DNA from 3 places in the Bacillus sp. GW821-FHT01G09 genome. Region 1 is predicted to be linked to each of the others. Evidence: riboswitches for the same ligand, from Rfam matches in the RefSeq annotation. Region 1 holds a riboswitch; each other region holds the start of a gene.
The links. Region 1 has a riboswitch for S-adenosylmethionine ahead of metE (5-methyltetrahydropteroyltriglutamate--homocysteine S-methyltransferase). Riboswitches for the same ligand answer to the same signal wherever they lie in the genome.

Region 1 (2,201 bases):
CTGATTTAAAAAATCAAATCATCGGCGGAAAGAACTTCACGGATGACGACGGCGGCAAGGAAGATGCGATTTCCGACTACAACGGACACGGCACACACGTCGCCGGAACGATTGCAGCTAATGATTCAAACGGAGGCATTGCCGGAGTCGCGCCTGAGGCAAGCCTATTGATTGTGAAGGTTCTTGGCGGCGAGAACGGCAGCGGACAATACGAATGGATAATCAACGGCATCAACTACGCGGTGGAACAGAAAGTCGACATCATCTCAATGTCCCTTGGAGGGCCAAGCGATGTGCCAGAGCTGGAAGAAGCAGTGAAAAACGCAGTCAAAAACGGAGTGCTTGTCGTTTGTGCAGCGGGAAATGAGGGTGACGGCGACGAACGCACAGAAGAGCTTTCCTACCCCGCAGCTTATAACGAAGTCATTGCAGTTGGATCTGTTTCAGTAGCGCGAGAATTATCAGAATTTTCTAACGCGAATAAAGAGATTGACCTTGTGGCTCCAGGAGAAAACATCTTATCTACCCTTCCCAACAAGAAGTACGGTAAGCTGACCGGCACTTCAATGGCTGCCCCTCATGTCAGCGGTGCGCTTGCTTTAATCAAAAGCTATGAAGAAGAATCATTTCAAAGAAAGCTTTCTGAATCTGAGGTTTTCGCACAGCTAATCCGCAGGACACTTCCTCTTGATATTGCAAAAACGCTGGCAGGCAATGGATTCCTGTATTTAACAGCTCCTGATGAGCTCGCAGAAAAAGCAGAGCAATCACATTTGTTGACCCTATAAGATTATTTTTCTTATATAATATACACCACATCATATAAATAAAAATTTCAAATTCTATGTTGACAATGAATTTGAATTACTGTTAAGATTACCAACAAATGATTCAACTTTTCAAAAAATTAATAACATTTTCTCTTATCGAGAGTTGGGCGAGGGATTGGCCTTTTGACCCCAACAGCAACCGACCGTAATACCATTGTGAAATGGGGCGCACTGCTTTTCGCGCCGAGACTGATGTCTCATAAGGCACGGTGCTAATTCCATCAGATTGAATCTGAGAGATGAGAGAGGCAGTGTTTTACGCAGAAAAGCCTCTTTCTCTCATGGGAAAGAGGCTTTTTGTTGTGAGAAAACCTCTTAGCAGCCTGTATCCGCGGGTTAACGAGAGTGTTTTACATATAAAGGAGGAGAAACAATGACAACCATCAAAACATCGAATTTAGGATTTCCGAGAATCGGACTGAACCGGGAATGGAAAAAAGCACTTGAAGCGTATTGGAAAGGCAGTACTGATAAAGATACGTTTTTGAAGCAAATCGACGAACTATTTTTATCCGCAGTAAAAACACAAATTGACCAGCAGATTGATGTTGTGCCTGTTTCTGATTTCACACAGTATGACCATGTACTCGACACAGCAGTCAGCTTCAACTGGATCCCGAAACGTTTCAGACATTTGACTGACGCTACCGATACATACTTCGCTATCGCCCGCGGAATCAAAGACGCCGTATCTAGTGAAATGACAAAATGGTTTAATACAAATTACCATTACATCGTTCCGGAATATGACGAGAGCATTGAGTTCCGTCTGACAAGAAACAAACAACTCGAAGATTATCGCCGGATCAAACAGGAATACGGTGTGGAAACAAAGCCTGTGATTGTCGGCCCTTATACGTTCGTTACGCTTGCTAAAGGCTATGAACCGTCTGAAGCAAAAGCGATCCAAAAACGCCTTGTGCCATTATATGTACAGCTTTTGAAAGAGCTTGAAGAAGAAGGCGTAAAATGGGTTCAAATCGATGAGCCGGCGCTCGTTACCGCCTCTAGTGAAGATGTCCGCGGCGCAAAAGAATTATTTGAAAGCATTACAAGTGAGCTTTCATCCTTGAATGTGCTTTTGCAGACGTATTTTGATTCTGTTGATGCTTATGAAGAGCTGATCTCTTACCCGGTTCAGGGAATTGGCCTTGATTTCGTTCACGACAAAGGCAGAAACCTGGAACAGCTTAAAACACATGGCTTTCCGACAGACAAAGTGCTGGCAGCCGGCGTTATCGACGGACGCAACATTTGGAAAGCGGACCTTGAAGAGCGTCTCGATGCCGTTCTTGATATTCTCAGCATTGCAAAAGTTGATGAACTGTGGATTCAGCCTTCCAGCAGCCTGCTGCATGTTCCAGTAGCGAA
Region 2 (2,201 bases), 240 kb from region 1:
AAAGCAAACAGCGGGACAAAAACCCAAAATGACACAATGATCAGAAGATTGTTCACAAACAATACTTTATAAGCCACTCCCACGCCGACAACCGCGCCGACTGTTACTTCACTTGTCGACAAAGGAATGCCGAGCAGATTAGCAGTAAAGAGCGACAGGGCAGCAGCTCCAATAATGATGCAAACAATCGTCAGTGTAATCGTCTGCTCAGGAATAATGCCGGAGCTGATTGTTTTTACAACCTCGCCTCCGCCAATGACCGCCCCGGCAAAGACACCGACTGCGCATAGGGTCAAAGCGTAGGTTTTCTTTTTGATGGCTCCGGAGCCGTAAGCAACTCCCATCGAAGCTGCAGCGCCGCTTGCACCAATATTCATCGCGAAAAACAAGCTAAATAAAATAGCGGCTAATTCCATTTTGCAGCTCCTTATTCATGCAGTCCGCATTCTGTTTTCGCCATACCATTCCATCTGCCTGAGCGCAAATCCTCTGCCGTAAAAGCGGGAGCAGTGCAAGGCGCACAGCCAATACTTGGATATCCTTGGTCATGAAGCGGATTGTAGTCCAGTTCATTCCGGGATGTGTATCTCCAAATGTCTTTCCAAGTCCAATGGATAAGCGGGCAAACTTTTACTGACTTGAATTTTTCATCTTTGTTTAAGAAATTCGTATTGGCACGGCTTGGCCCTTGATCACGGCGCAGGCCGGAAAGCCAGGCTGGATGTCCTGAAAGCGTCTCTCTTAAAGGAACAACCTTTCTAAGATAGCAGCACTGATTCGGCTCTCTTTCCCACAGTTTGTCACCATGTTCTTCGGCTTGTTCCTCAAGGGTGAGATCTGGTTTTTTCAGGATGATATTAAGACCCGGATAACGCTCTTTCACTCGTTCAATTGTTTCATAGGTTTCTTTAAAATGAAGTCCTGTATCAAGAAACACAATCTCTGCGTCTTTTTTCACTTTATAAATTAAGTCAATCAGAACGATTCCCTCAATTCCGAAACTGCAAGCATAAACAAGCTGATCGCCGTAATGGCCGTATGCCCATTTTAAAACTGACAGCGCTCCTTTATAAGGATCGTCTTCCGGAAATGTAATCGTTGGTTCTTCCCAATTATCATACGTTAACATTTCTTCTTTCCTCCTTTCGGAGACAAACAAACAGTAGCTTTCTGCCGGTTGTCTTTTCCCATGTAATGTGATTCGCGGCTGCTGATATACAGATAGCCTTTTTACCTCTTAAAATAAAAAACTTTCAATCCGGCGGAAAGAAAGACAGGAACAGCATGTAGCCCTTATCTTTCAAAATGGAATTCATTTTGCTGGAAGTAGCACCTTACAAACTATGCAGGTTGCCGGGCTTCATAGGTCCAGTCCCTCAGCCGCTCTTGATAAGTTTTTAGATTTGTAGTAAATTTTAGCACAATTCTAACATAAGTCAACCCGACTTTTTTTATAGGATTAATAAAAAAACAGGCCTCACAGCCTGTTTTCAAGTACATCAAGGCTTTGAAGCCTCTTTACATCATTTGAATTTATTTTTTATTTTTTAAACCAATCTTTTGACTCGGGATTTCGTTTCCATGTTTGCAGCTTTTTTAGATCATCTGAATGAATATTTCCGTTTTCAAGCGCGACCTCTGTGAGCGTATCATAATCAGTTAATGAGTAGTATGGCAGTTCTGCCTTTGCGAAGGCTTCCTCCGCTTTAGGAAGTCCGTACGTAAAGATTGAGACGACACCAAGCACTTCACAGCCGGCCGCTTGTAAAGCTGCACAAGCTTCAAGCACACTGCCTCCTGTGGAAATTAAGTCTTCAATGACAACTGTTTTTTGCCCCTCTTGCACAGCTCCCTCAATCTGATTGCCTTTTCCGTGCGCCTTCGGCTTGCTCCTCACATAACACATCGGAAGATTCAAACGGTCAGCCGCAAGAGCAGCATGAGGAATACCGGCAGTTGCTGTTCCCCCAATCATTTCAGCTTCAGGAAAATGCTCTTTGACAAGCTTGCTGATACCTGAAGCAACATCGTTTCTGACCTCTGGGAAAGATAGCGTAAGGCGGTTGTCACAGTAGATCGGTGATAAAATGCCGCTTGCCCATGTGAACGGCTCGTTCGGGCGTAAAAATACAGCTTGGATGTCTAATAGATGTTTTGCGATGATTTGTTTCAAGATTTGATTCCCTCCCATTCAAGTCTGA
Region 3 (2,201 bases), 210 kb from region 1:
ATCAAGGCCCATTAAATGTGACTGTAAGCCGATAATGTTACGGTCACGGCACGTAATATGGACAAGGGAACGCATATCGAGCTGCTGCTTGACAAGGGCGCCGCAGGCAACATTGCTGATCCGCGGGGTCGCCAGAGAATTGTCGGCGAGTGTCAGGGCATCGATTCCCGCTTCTTTTAATTCAGCAGCCGCCGATAGAAATTTGTCAAAGCTTAGTTTTTTCGGCGGGTCCAGTTCTACGATAATAGAGCGTTTTTTCGCTGCGATCTCATCCAGACCGGGCTCGGTTCGCTCGTGATGAACAGAAATGAATTCTTTTGCCCGGGTTTTGACTTCTTTTTCCGTAATCGGAGCCAGCCCGCCAACCGCTTCCGCCATCGCCCTGATGTGATTCGGCGTTGTGCCGCAGCAGCCGCCGATAATCCGCGCACCTTGCTTACGGAATTCTGACGCGCTGTTTTGGAAATACGTGTCGTCTGTTTCATAGACGAGCCGTCCCTCTTCAAGCGAAGGAAGGCTGCTGTTCGGATAAACGGATAAGAATACGTCATCAAAAATCGGCACTTCGCTGAGCGCTTCAATCATGTGATAAGGGCCGAGGCGGCAGTTAATGCCGACAATATCAGCTCCGAGATCCGCAATCGAGCGCAATGCGTCAGAAAGCGGCGTTCCGTCCTGCAATACGCCTTGCTCGTGCATGGAGACATTGAGCATAATCGGAAGATCAGTCTCTTTGCGCGCGATTTTCAGCACTTCACGGGCTTCTTCCAAATCATAATACGTTTCTAACAGCAAGCCATCCGGCTCTTCATGCAGCAGCAGGTACAGCTGCTCGCGGAAGCTGCGCTTAATTTCGTCAAGACTGTACGCGTTTTTATTAAATGTGCGTATGCCGCCCATCGTTCCAAGCACGTATGCATCGCCTGCTGAAGCCCGCGCGATCTTTACGGCCTCCTGATTCATTTTTTTGATGTCATCCTCAAGCCCGTGTCTGGATAATTTAATATAGTTGGCCCCGTACGTATTCGTTTGAATAATGTTGGCTCCCGCTTCAACGTACGCTTTATGTATGCGCTGAATTTCCTCCGGCTTTGAAATATTGAGCTCCTCAAAACACCTGTCAATGCCATAGGAGTAGAGGAGCGTCCCCATGGCGCCGTCACCGATTAACACCTGTCTTTGCAAATCTTCTAAAAGTCCCATTGTCTGCCTCCTTTATTCACATCAGCAAGGAAAAAAGAGAAATAAAAAAAGTCCTCTTAAGAAGAAGACTTTGTCAGTGATTTTGTCTCTTCTTATCTTCCAAGCTGTTCGAGCTTGCTGGATTTAGCACCTTGGTCATGGCTGATCGCCATTACACCGGTTGCTGAAGCTTCGTCGGGCCAGTCCCTCTGCTTCTCTTGATAAGAACGGATATGAAATTTTCGTGTCAGGAAGTGCCAAAAGATACCTGGCGTTTTTCCCTTTCTCCAAATTTACCGAAAATAAAGACAATAATCAATAGGAATCAGAAAATTTATCTGAAATTTATAAATTGAACGTCAACTGGTAAATCTGCTCCCCGCACAGCTGAGATAATCTGCTGCAGGTCATCTTTGTTTTTTCCGGTGACACGCACTTGATCATCCTGCACCTGAGACTTTACTTTCAGTCCGGAGTTTTTGATGATTGTATTGATTTTTTTTGCGTTGTCCTTGTCGATGCCTTGAACAAGCTTTGCACGCTGGCGTACCGTTCCGCCTGACGCGTTTTCAACCTTGCCGTAATCAATGTTTTTTGTCGGAACGTTTCGTTTAATCAATTTGCTGACCAGCACATCTTTCAGCTGGCTTAATTTGAATTCGTCATCGGAAACGAGGACCAGCTCCTCTTTATCTAAAGAAATGTCGCTTTTGCTGCCTTTAAAGTCATATCGGGTACTGATTTCTTTCAGTGCGATTTGGATTGCGTTTTGCACTTCAGGCAATTCCACCTTGGATACAATATCAAATGAACTTTCTTTTGCCATATGAAAACCTCCATAACATTTAACTTATGTGTTGATTATAGTAGAATAAAGAGAAACTTCCAACAGAACAAAGAATCAATTTGTGATGATTGGAAAAAATGTTAACAAAATCCGCAGAGATTAAGCGGAACAGGAAGGACGATAGCATGAGACCAGGGCAGCAATTAACCTTGAGTATAGATCACCAAACCGA

Region 2: another riboswitch for S-adenosylmethionine. It lies ahead of AC07VD_RS08970 (phosphoadenylyl-sulfate reductase); the one in region 1 lies ahead of metE (5-methyltetrahydropteroyltriglutamate--homocysteine S-methyltransferase).
Region 3: another riboswitch for S-adenosylmethionine. It lies ahead of AC07VD_RS06535 (bifunctional homocysteine S-methyltransferase/methylenetetrahydrofolate reductase); the one in region 1 lies ahead of metE (5-methyltetrahydropteroyltriglutamate--homocysteine S-methyltransferase).

The regions. Positions count from the first base shown of each region.
Region 1 is NZ_JBWKWL010000002.1:437,187-439,387, reverse strand. It holds gene isp (serine protease Isp) at 1-788, shown strand, start outside; SAM riboswitch class I at 921-1,076, shown strand; gene metE (5-methyltetrahydropteroyltriglutamate--homocysteine S-methyltransferase) at 1,204-2,201, shown strand, end outside.
Region 2 is NZ_JBWKWL010000002.1:680,344-682,544, reverse strand. It holds gene cysP (sulfate permease) at 1-416, opposite strand, end outside; gene AC07VD_RS08970 (phosphoadenylyl-sulfate reductase) at 428-1,129, opposite strand; SAM riboswitch class I at 1,291-1,396, opposite strand; gene pyrE (orotate phosphoribosyltransferase) at 1,541-2,173, opposite strand; gene pyrF (orotidine-5'-phosphate decarboxylase) at 2,170-2,201, opposite strand, start outside.
Region 3 is NZ_JBWKWL010000002.1:228,093-230,293, forward strand. It holds gene AC07VD_RS06535 (bifunctional homocysteine S-methyltransferase/methylenetetrahydrofolate reductase) at 1-1,203, opposite strand, end outside; SAM riboswitch class I at 1,293-1,410, opposite strand; gene AC07VD_RS06540 (YajQ family cyclic di-GMP-binding protein) at 1,517-2,008, opposite strand; gene AC07VD_RS06545 (CvfB family protein) at 2,107-2,201, shown strand, end outside.